Regions from separate parts of the Pelorhabdus rhamnosifermentans genome, predicted to be linked through region 2. Evidence: riboswitches for the same ligand, from Rfam matches in the RefSeq annotation. Region 2 holds a riboswitch; the other holds the start of a gene.
What was found. A riboswitch is a leader RNA that binds a small molecule or an ion and turns the genes downstream of it on or off. The one in region 2 is predicted to bind ZMP and ZTP.
Positions count from the first base shown of each region.

Region 1 (5,163 bases), on a different contig from region 2:
TGCTTATATTAATGGTCAACTGAATAATCTTAATGACAATCATCAAAAAGATTTGTTAGCGCAAACGCAAAAACAAACGGGTGTCTATGAAAATGAGGAAAAAGATGCCTATTTAGCGAATGTAGCACAACGCTTAATGACGAACGGGATTATTAAGGGTCATTATGCTGTATACTTAACACCTGACAAAAGCATTAATGCTTTTTGTACGTTAGGTCGTGTGATTGCTGTTAACAAAGGAACTATTGAAATGCTTGATGAAGATGAGTTTGCTTCTATTCTTGGTCATGAAATGGGACATGGAGAACACAAGGACCCTGTAGAAGGAACGAAAAAAAGTATCGGTCTTGGTGTGTTAGTTGATTTGTACTTACAGGATAATCCGGGCATAACAAGCCAAGTATTGGGTGTTGCAAGTGCTAATTATATCAATAATGAAGTCATTACCATGCAAGAAGAATGGGCGGCAGATAATGCTGGTTTTGATAATGCTGTTGCTGCAGGCTATAATCCGGGTGGTGGCGCTGCTGCCATGGCTTTTATGCGCTCTAAATTGGGAGAATTATGGCATGATGGACTGAGCAAAATTGTGAGTCCCAATAATCATCCTAAGACTTCCGACCGTGTGAATAATTTTTCTAAGAGAATGACAGATTATAGTCATGGCCATGTTACTGTAAAAGGTGATAAAACGGTTTGTCTTGACGGTGTTGAGATTATCACGCCAGCGAAGACTGAACGTTATTTAGCAGCTGAACGTACATATTTAATTGCGGGTAAACTTGCCAGAGAATATCATAACAATACACTAGAAACGGTATCTGTTGGGCAAAATGGCACTGTCTATATGGGAGATCGAGCTCTTTTTACACCTGTTGATGGAGACAGCGATACAGCCCAAGAGGTTGCGGATAAAATTAACGTCCTTATTAAAAAATAGGTAAAAGTAAATTGATAAAATTGTATCCCCTTAACAAGAAACTTCATATGAATAGGTTAGGGGGCGATACGATGTCGATGTTTGATATGAAAAGTATTGTTAAGGCCATTCGAGTTCATGATATTACGATGTTGGCCTTAGAGAAGAGTAATTCTGAGTGGGATTATCAGGATGAACAGGAATTAACCCGTGCTATTGTTGCCAAATATGATTCCATTAATCGCTTGGTCTTGCAAGACATGAAATACATGGAAAGAATATCACGTCAGCAAGCAAGAAAGGCGAAAAATGAATCTATAAAGCAATAAGGCTGGAGAAACAAAAGAGCAACAGTAAGGTGTTGCTCTTTTGTTTATGACAAGGTTTACAATAGGTTAGGAGGAACTATCGATGAATTTTGCTAAGCATACTAATCAAAAAGTATTTCGATTGATTATACTTACTGTATTTGTTATCCTTGTCTGGATTAGCTTTAGGGTATATCCTGCTTTTTTTCAAAAGATGTATGTTTTACTTCTACATGGTGATGTGAGGGGCAGTGTTCACTTCATCCGATCTTATGGACCGTATTCCATGATTGTTAGTTTCTTACTTATCGTTTTTATTAACACTGTCGCTGTACTGCCAAATATTTTCATCTTAGCTGCTAATGGTGTGATTTTTGGTGTAGTAGAAGGAACGATTATTTCGTGGTTAGCTGAATCAGTGGGTGTCATTTTAAGCTTTATTTTGATGCGATATTTTTTTCATGATGTTGCTCATAGTGTGATTATTCGCAGTAATGCCTTGAAACGAATTGATGAATTTAGTGGCAAGCAAGGATTTCGCGTTATGCTTGTGGCGCGGTGTATTCCCTATGTACCATCCGGTCTTATTACGGCTCTTGGTGCTGTAAGTAGTATTACCCTTGCTGATTATGCCCTAGCTACATTTATTGGAAAATTACCATCTGCCTGGATTGAAGTCACTTTAGGTCATGATTTGTTATCTTATCAGGATCATGTTATGAGGCTTACACTCCTCATCTTTTTATCCATCGCTTTATATTATTTTTTAGCGAGAAAGAAAAAGCAGCAATAATGGATGACTACATAACAATTTTTACTTGTTGACGAATAAAGATTATTAACATATAATAATGACATGAAAATAAAATTAAATGGGATGTAGAACTGACGGATAGTGGAGATTACCACGTGAACTACATTCTTGAAATGCCGACCGTCTGGGCGAGATTGCAAGATCTTGTTTCAGAGGGTCTTTTTGTTGCAATCTTCAATGTTAATTCAATTATTCAATTGAGGAGGTCATGCAATAATGGCATGGAAAGGTTTTGTTAAAGGAATTTGGAATGAGAAAATTGATGTTCGTGATTTTATTCAGAATAATTATCAACCCTACAGTGGTGAAGACAATTTTTTAAGTGGTCCCACCATAAAGACGAGTGCACTATGGAAAGAATGCTGTGATTTATTAGATCAGGAACGGAATAAAAACGGTGTACTTGATGTTGATTATCAGACTGTTTCAACAATTACTTCACATAAGCCAGGATATATTGACAGAAAACTGGAAAGTATCGTTGGTTTGCAAACCGATGCACCGTTGAAACGCAGTGTCATTGTCAATGGTGGCATTCGCATGGCAGAACAAGCCTGCGAGGCTTATGGTTATAAGTTAAATCCCGAAATTAGTGAACTTTATCATCATCATTGCAAAACACACAATACAGCTGTTTTTGATGTTTATACAGATGAAATGAAACATGTGCGCAAATTAGGCATTATTACGGGGTTGCCTGATGCCTATGGCCGCGGACGCATTATTGGTGATTATCGTCGTATCGCTTTATATGGAATTGAGCGGCTTATTGTTGAAAAACGAACTGACTTGAAAAATATGGAAGGCCGAGCTATGGTGCAAGAAGCGATCCAGTTGCGCGAAGAAATTATGGCTCAAATTGCTGGATTACAGGATATGTCACTCATGGCCCAAAGTTATGGATTTGATATTACGCAACCTGCTGTAAATGCGCAGCAAGCTGTTCAATGGGTTTACTTTGGTTATTTGGCGGCAATTAAGGAACAAAATGGCGCTGCCATGTCATTAGGTCGTGTATCAACTTTTCTTGACATATATATTGAGCGTGATTTGGCACAAGGGGTATTAACAGAAGAAGAAGCACAAGAACTGATTGATCAATTAGTAATAAAATTGCGTCTTGCACGTCATTTGCGTACACCAGAATATAATGAATTATTTGCTGGTGATCCGCTCTGGGTGACAGAAGCTATTGGCGGTATGGGGGAAGATGGACGAACCTTAGTGACACGTACGTCTTATCGTATTTTAAATACTTTATATAATTTAGGTCCAGCGCCTGAACCGAATCTGACTGTATTGTGGTCAACAAAGTTACCTGCCGCCTTTAAAAAGTTTTGTGCTAAAGTGTCTGTCGATACAAGTGCTATTCAATATGAAAATGATGATATTATGCGTATGGACTATGGTGATGATTATGCTATTGCCTGCTGTGTATCAGCAATGAAAGTAGGCAAACAGATGCAGTTCTTTGGTGCCAGAACGAATTTGGCTAAGGCCTTATTGCTTGCCATTAATGGTGGCCGCGATGAGAAAAAAGGTGACCAAGTCGGGCCCGTGCTCCCTGTCCTTCAGGACGAATACCTTGATTATGATAAGGTAAGAAAAAATTATTCCATCGTTTTAGAATGGTTGGCTGGATTATATGTCAATACAATGAATGTCATCCATTTCATGCATGATAAGTATGCTTATGAACGGTCACAGCTTGCCTTGCATGATACAGACGTAGAACGACTCATGGCTTTTGGGGTTGCTGGATTATCTGTTGCAGCGGATTCGTTAAGTGCCATTCGTTATGCTAAGGTACAGCCTGTGCGAAATGAACAAGGCATTGCTGTTGATTTTAAAATTACTGGCGACTTTCCTTGTTTTGGCAACGATGATGACAGAGTAGATCGCTTTGTTAAAGAAATTACAGCTGAATTCTCTCACAACTTAAAACAACATCCCGCTTATCGGAATGCCAGACATACCTTGTCTGTGCTCACAATTACTTCAAACGTTATGTATGGTAAAAAAACCGGTTCTACTCCTGATGGACGTCAAAGTGGACAACCTTTTGCACCAGGTGCAAATCCCATGCATGGACGTGATGCGCGGGGAGCCTTGGCTGCCATGAATTCTGTGGCCAAAATATCTTATGAAGATTGTCGTGATGGTATTTCCTATACTTTTTCAGCGGTTCCAGGAGCACTTGGAAAAAGTTCGACAAATAGGGTAGATAATCTTGCTGCTGTACTTGACGGTTATGCTATGCAGCAAGGCCATCATATTAATGTGAATGTTCTTGATCGAGAAGTTTTAGAAGATGCCATGATTCACCCGGAAAAATATCCCCAACTAACGATTCGTGTGTCAGGTTATGCTGTAAATTTTGTAAAGTTAAGTCCTGAGCATCAACGCGAAGTAATTAGTAGAACTTTTTATCAGGCTATGTAATATCTACTCTACACAATCAACAGAATTTCCACTAAAATTTCCGAATGGTTAAATATGTATCGGTGAGGGGTTAGATAAAATGAAGGGATATTTTCATTCCATTGAAACATTTGGGACAGTTGATGGTCCAGGCATTCGCTATGTACTATTTTTAAGCGGCTGTCCTATGCACTGTTCTTTTTGTCATAATCCGGATACATGGGAGCAAGGAAACCAAACGATTACAGTAGAAACTGTTCTGGCTGATGTAGAAAAATACCGAAACTTTTATGAGCGCTCTGGAGGCGGTATTACGGTAAGTGGTGGAGAGCCATTGATGCAAGCCGAATTTGTAACTGAATTATTCAAAAATTGCCATGCGCGAAAAATTCATACTCTCATTGATACCTCGGGTTGCGCACCTTTAGAAAATCTAAAGATGGTTTTACCTTATACAGATACCATTCAATTTAGTATTAAAGCTGTTGAACCGGTGAAACATCAAACATTAACTGTCCTGTCAAACGATGCGATCTTAGCCAATCTTCGTTATGCAGCCGAAAGTCAGCTACCGCTGATTATTCGTTATGTCATTATTCCTGATGTAAATAATGCGACTTCAGATATGAACCAATTAGCAGAATTAGTGAAGTCCTTGCCAGGCAGTGCATCTGTAGAGCTCTTAGCTTATCATACATTGG
Region 1 is NZ_JAHGVE010000004.1:206,311-211,473, forward strand. It holds gene Ga0466249_RS07105 (M48 family metalloprotease) at 1-940, shown strand, start outside; gene Ga0466249_RS07110 (hypothetical protein) at 1,012-1,248, shown strand; gene Ga0466249_RS07115 (TVP38/TMEM64 family protein) at 1,331-2,020, shown strand; ZMP/ZTP riboswitch at 2,099-2,178, shown strand; gene pflB (formate C-acetyltransferase) at 2,258-4,483, shown strand; gene pflA (pyruvate formate-lyase-activating protein) at 4,563-5,163, shown strand, end outside.
Region 1: linked by a shared signal. The riboswitch ahead of pflB (formate C-acetyltransferase) and the one ahead of folP (dihydropteroate synthase) in region 2 are both predicted to bind ZMP and ZTP.

Region 2 (5,163 bases):
TATCTGTTTAAATTACTTCGGGATATTCCTGTTTTTTCTGCTAAAAGTTGAAGTGTCGTATTGGGCAATGGAAGGCTTCTGATCCGAAGAAGCCCGGGACATACCAAATTTCTGTTGATTACCTGAAGTTCGGCAATTGGGCCATTGATTCTACGTTTTGGAAAATTGTTTTACTAGTGCCAGGCGGCAACGGTATTGGAGGGGATGATGCGAAGGCTTTGGATTGGATTTTGATTACGTTGTTGTAAAAATCTTGATGTGGACTTTAAATATTACAATTTAACTCTACTTTTTATTGTGAAATATCTGATGATTTTTTTGTTCAGCTTTTTCCTTTTTACGGCGCAGGAAGGAAAATAAATCACTCATGGCTGCTACAGTGATAAAAAAATTTTGGCAAAGTTAAGTATGAATTCGCTTACAATAGCCATTATGCCTAACCTTTTTTACAGCAACTTCGCCAATTCTTGGTATAGCGTGTTACATGATTTTGATTCACACTGTTTTTTATGTAATAATCAAAGCTGGTGAAGATGATTTCTCGTACCAATACAAGTTTGCTTCTTGACTTTTCCATTTTTTCAAGATAACTGCAGTTCTGGAAAACAAATTAATTCGACTTGTTCTTGATTGGTGGTTTCCATCATTTGCGAAGAAGCTCTTATGTGAATCCGCCACTACTGAAATAAATTGGGGTTGCTATTTTGATTTTACGTTGACAAAAAGACATTTTGAGTGTAATTTAATGTTTAAGAGTCATATTACTGACGGATGTGGATGACCACAAGGGAGTATGACTGAAAAGGCCGACCGTCTGGGCGAATGACCCAGATAGTCTGCTTTTTTTTGCAATGCTGGATAAAAAGACAGGTTTAGATTAAGAAAATGGCAGAATAGATAATTAATAAATACATAAATGATATTTAAAGGAGGAGAGTTTTAATATTACTGAGGACAGTTTCTCGGATGGCGGACTTTATCTCGATGCAAAACAAAGCTATAGAAAAATCTCTTAAGCTTGTGGAAGATGGCGCTGATATCATCGATCTAGGGGCCGCTTCTAGTAATACTGAAACGAAAAAAGTGAAGCCGCAAGAAGAAATTAATCGTTTAAAACCCGTCGTTAATTCTTTGCTATCGCAAAATATTTCAATTTCGATAGACACTTTTAAGCCTGAAGTTCAAAAATATTCTTTAAAGAATAATGTTCATTATTTAAATGATATTCAAGGATTCCCTCATTCTGAAATTTATTCTGATTTAGCAGCATCTAATTGTAAACTTATTATAATGCATTCCATCCAACGTTTTGGTCCGGCTACAGTTATTGAGACTGAACCTGAAAAAGTATTTAAGGGAATGGTCGCTTTTTTTATCGAACGTATTAAAGTGCTTCAAGATTCAGGTATTCCATTGGAACGAATGATTTTGGATCCGGGGATGGGATTTTTCTTAGGAGCTAATCCTGAATCTCCAATTTATGTTTTAAAAAATATAAAACAATTGAAGGAATATTTTAATTTACCAATCCTTGTTGGAGTTTCTCGAAAATCATTTTTTGGGAAACATTACCAATCGCAAAGTAAATGAGAGAGGATCAGCTACTTTAGGAGCAGAAATTTATTTAAGTTATATGGGTGTAGACTATATTCGTACGCATGATGTACGTTCTTTGAACGATGCACTAAAAGTGATTAAAGCATTAATCTGAGTTCAATTAAAATAAATCCTAGTTCGATGTTTAAAGAGGATTTTTTTTACTAACAGGACAACCATAAAAAGTAATGATAATATCCCGATTACAAGGAGACGACAATGATAGATCAGGGAAAAATTCGCGAAGCAGTAGCAATGATCATAGAAGCAATAGGAGAAAATCCTGCAAGGGAAGGACTTCAAGGTACACCTGACCGTGTAGCGAGGATGTATGATGAGATATTTGGTGGATTAGAAGAAGACCCCAGAAAGTACCTTGAGGTACATTTTAACGAAGACCATGATGAGATGATCTTAGTGAAAGATATCCCGTTTTATTCCATGTGCGAACACCACTTTGTCCCTTTCTTCGGCAAAGCCCATGTAGCATATATTCCGTCGAATGGTAAAATAACTGGTTTGAGTAAATTGGCAAGATTAGTAGAGAGTGTGGCTAAGCGTCCGCAGCTTCAAGAACGTTTGACCAGAGAAATTGCGGATATCATTGTGGAGTGCCTGAATCCGAAAGGAGTGGCTGTTGTTATTGAAGCTGAACATATATGTATGAGTATGAGGGGAGTAAAAAAGCCAGGTTCAAAAACTGTTACATCAGCAGTCCGTGGATTATTCAGAAAAGATGATAAGACCAGAGCTGAGGTATTCTCGCTTATCAACAATTAAAAAATAACTCTATATTGCGCAGGAATTACATCAATTATTGTGAGGACTTAGTAAAAGATATTACAATTGCATACATCGGTGGTAGACTAATTCTATTTTCCTTTACATAAAAACCTGAGTCGGTTTATATTGACTCAGGTTTTTATGCAGTGGTTAAAATTTACTTTTCCATGTTACATTGGGGGAATTTTTTTGAATATCAATAATATTATCACTATCATGATCTAATTTAATGTGAACAGTCCGTTTACTTACCGTCACCCCAGGTGCAAGTTCGAAATTCTTTTTCTCCTCTTTTTTAATCGAATAGTTATAATCGGCCAAGTTTTGAGGCGGATTATCTGGGGGCGGTATTTTACCAGGCGTAATGTTCAACGACTCGGTTAGCGTGTTTTCTGGAGGCTGCGATTGAGAAACCGATTCAGCAGGCGCGGAAGCGGGTTCTGCTACTTTGGTTTGAATATTGTTAGTTGAAGTGGGAAGAACTGTTTCTGTCGTTGGTTCTGAAACGATAGGTTCTGGTGGAAGAGTCTGGGATGAGTAATTATTCTTTATAATAAATCCAACGAATAGGAGTATAGACAAGAAAGTAAATGAGACAATGACAATTTTTTTCTTCATTTATATATTCCTTTCGAATATTTTAATGAAATGGATAGGATTATATCGTTTAATCCTTTCTTCATTTAACAGGGATTATCCTTCCCCATTTTTTGCGTTATCTTTTAGTGCCGTACTATGGGCAGGGTGTAATTTTTGACTCCGCTGCCACGTATTGACGTCAAGGAAAAAAATGTCTATACTAAATATGTTAGTAAGTACAAACATACTTTAGCAAAGGAAAGATTCGGATGAGCATGCTGCAGCCAGAACTAGATACCAAAGGAAAAATAATAATTAAGACGATTGATTTAATTGCTAAAATGGGTTTTAAAGAAGTTACGACTAAACAAATTGCGGAAGCGGCGGGAGTTAGTGAGATAACTGTATTCCGTCATTTTCAAAGCAAGAAAAAACTGTTGCTGGAGGCGCTGACAGTCTGTGCCAAACCTCCGTCTTATTTGGAAGAACTCTTTACCTCCGGCAAATTAGGCAGAAACTTGGAAAACGATATACAGCTTATCGCTCAAGCCTACCTTTGCCTTTTACTTGATAATCTGAAAATTATCCAGATTATCTTCCATGAGGCGAACAACATTCCCGAAATTAATGATACTGTGGATAAGCGTCGGTTTATGAACCGCACACGTTTAACCGAATATTTCGATACTATGCAACGACGTGATAAGGTCGTGAAAGGAGATTCAGGGATCCAGGCGAGTAGCTTACTGTGGCTTTGTTTTGGTTTTTTTATCAGCAGAGTCATACTTAGAAATGAGCCTCCTTCTCAAGCTGACAATGAATCATTTGAAGATAGTCTCCGACTTTTTGCTCGTGGCATAGCGAGATAAAATTTTTGTCATGCATGTTAGTTAGTACAAACATACATGATGCTGATAATCGAGGTGTTTTTTGTGGCTCGAAAATATCTATTACTGATTACTGTTTGTTTGGGAACGGTGCTTACTGCATATGTAAGCAGTTGTGTTAATATTGGTTTGCCGAACATTATGGCGGCGCTAAATTTAAATTTAGATTCCGTTGTCTGGGTTTCGTTGAGTTATATGCTGCCATATGGAGCTTTACTACCGTTGACAGGAAAATTCGGGGATGAGTTTGGCGCTAAGAAACTGTATATTATCGGCCTGATATTATTCACTATTGCATCACTATTCTGTGGAATGTCCGCTTCTGCCACATTCATGATAGTGTCCCGCGTTGTCCAAGGAATTGGCGCCAGCATGATCTTACCTAACGCCATGGCTATTGTTGCTGCTACATTTCCGGTTGAACAGCGCGGACAGGCTCTAGGCATTTGGGGTGCCATGGCTGCTGCCGGCAGTGCCATGGGTCCTACAATAGGCGGATATCTGATCGATCATATTAATTGGCAATCAATTTTTTTCTCGATTACTCCGTTGTCTATTATCGGCTTACTTATGGCCTTTTTTTTGATTCCATCTACTAAGGCCAGTGTCAAAACAAAAATTGACTATGTTGGCGCCTTTTTGTTGACAGTTTGTCTTGCTCTGTTGTTATTGACACTGAACCAGGGGCAAAAAGAAGGATGGGATTCGCTGTATATCAGAGTGCTATTCTATCTTTCGTTTTCCTCATTTATTTCTTTTATTCTGGTTGAGAAGTATGTTGAGTCCCCCATTGTTGATTTGACTCTATTTGTTAATTTTGGGTTCAGTATTGCTAATATCCTCAACTTTATTTGTTATATGGCTTTCTATTGCGCTATGTTCCTATTACCATTTTTTCTTAAGAACATTCTTAACTATAGTCCTGTTTATGCTGGTATTGAGTTATTACCTTTAACAACGGCAGTTATTATTTTTGCACCTGTTGGTGGTAAAATGTCCGATTTGCTGGGAAACAGAATCCCGACTTTTCTTGGAATGATTATCATTGCTCTTTCCCTGTATATGTTCAGTTTTATTAATCCTCATTATGGGCACAAAGAATTTTTTATTCGTCTGCTCATCATGGGAATTGGTTTAGGACTGATGATGTCACCGCTTAGTTCTTCGGCTATTTCTATTTTATCCCGTGATAAAGTGGGAGTTGGTTCCGGCGTGTTTAATCTCTTTAAAAACATAGGAAGCTGCATTGGAGTGGTCTTTCCCGAAACGCTGCTGATCAATCGGGAAGTTTTTCACCAGCAGAATCTCAGTGAATATA
Region 2 is NZ_JAHGVE010000002.1:149,426-154,588, forward strand. It holds gene Ga0466249_RS03930 (helix-turn-helix domain-containing protein) at 1-68, opposite strand, end outside; ZMP/ZTP riboswitch at 751-827, shown strand; partial or broken gene folP (dihydropteroate synthase) at 945-1,711, shown strand; gene folE (GTP cyclohydrolase I FolE) at 1,816-2,376, shown strand; gene Ga0466249_RS03945 (hypothetical protein) at 2,530-2,997, opposite strand; gene Ga0466249_RS03950 (TetR/AcrR family transcriptional regulator) at 3,228-3,827, shown strand; gene Ga0466249_RS03955 (DHA2 family efflux MFS transporter permease subunit) at 3,891-5,163, shown strand, end outside.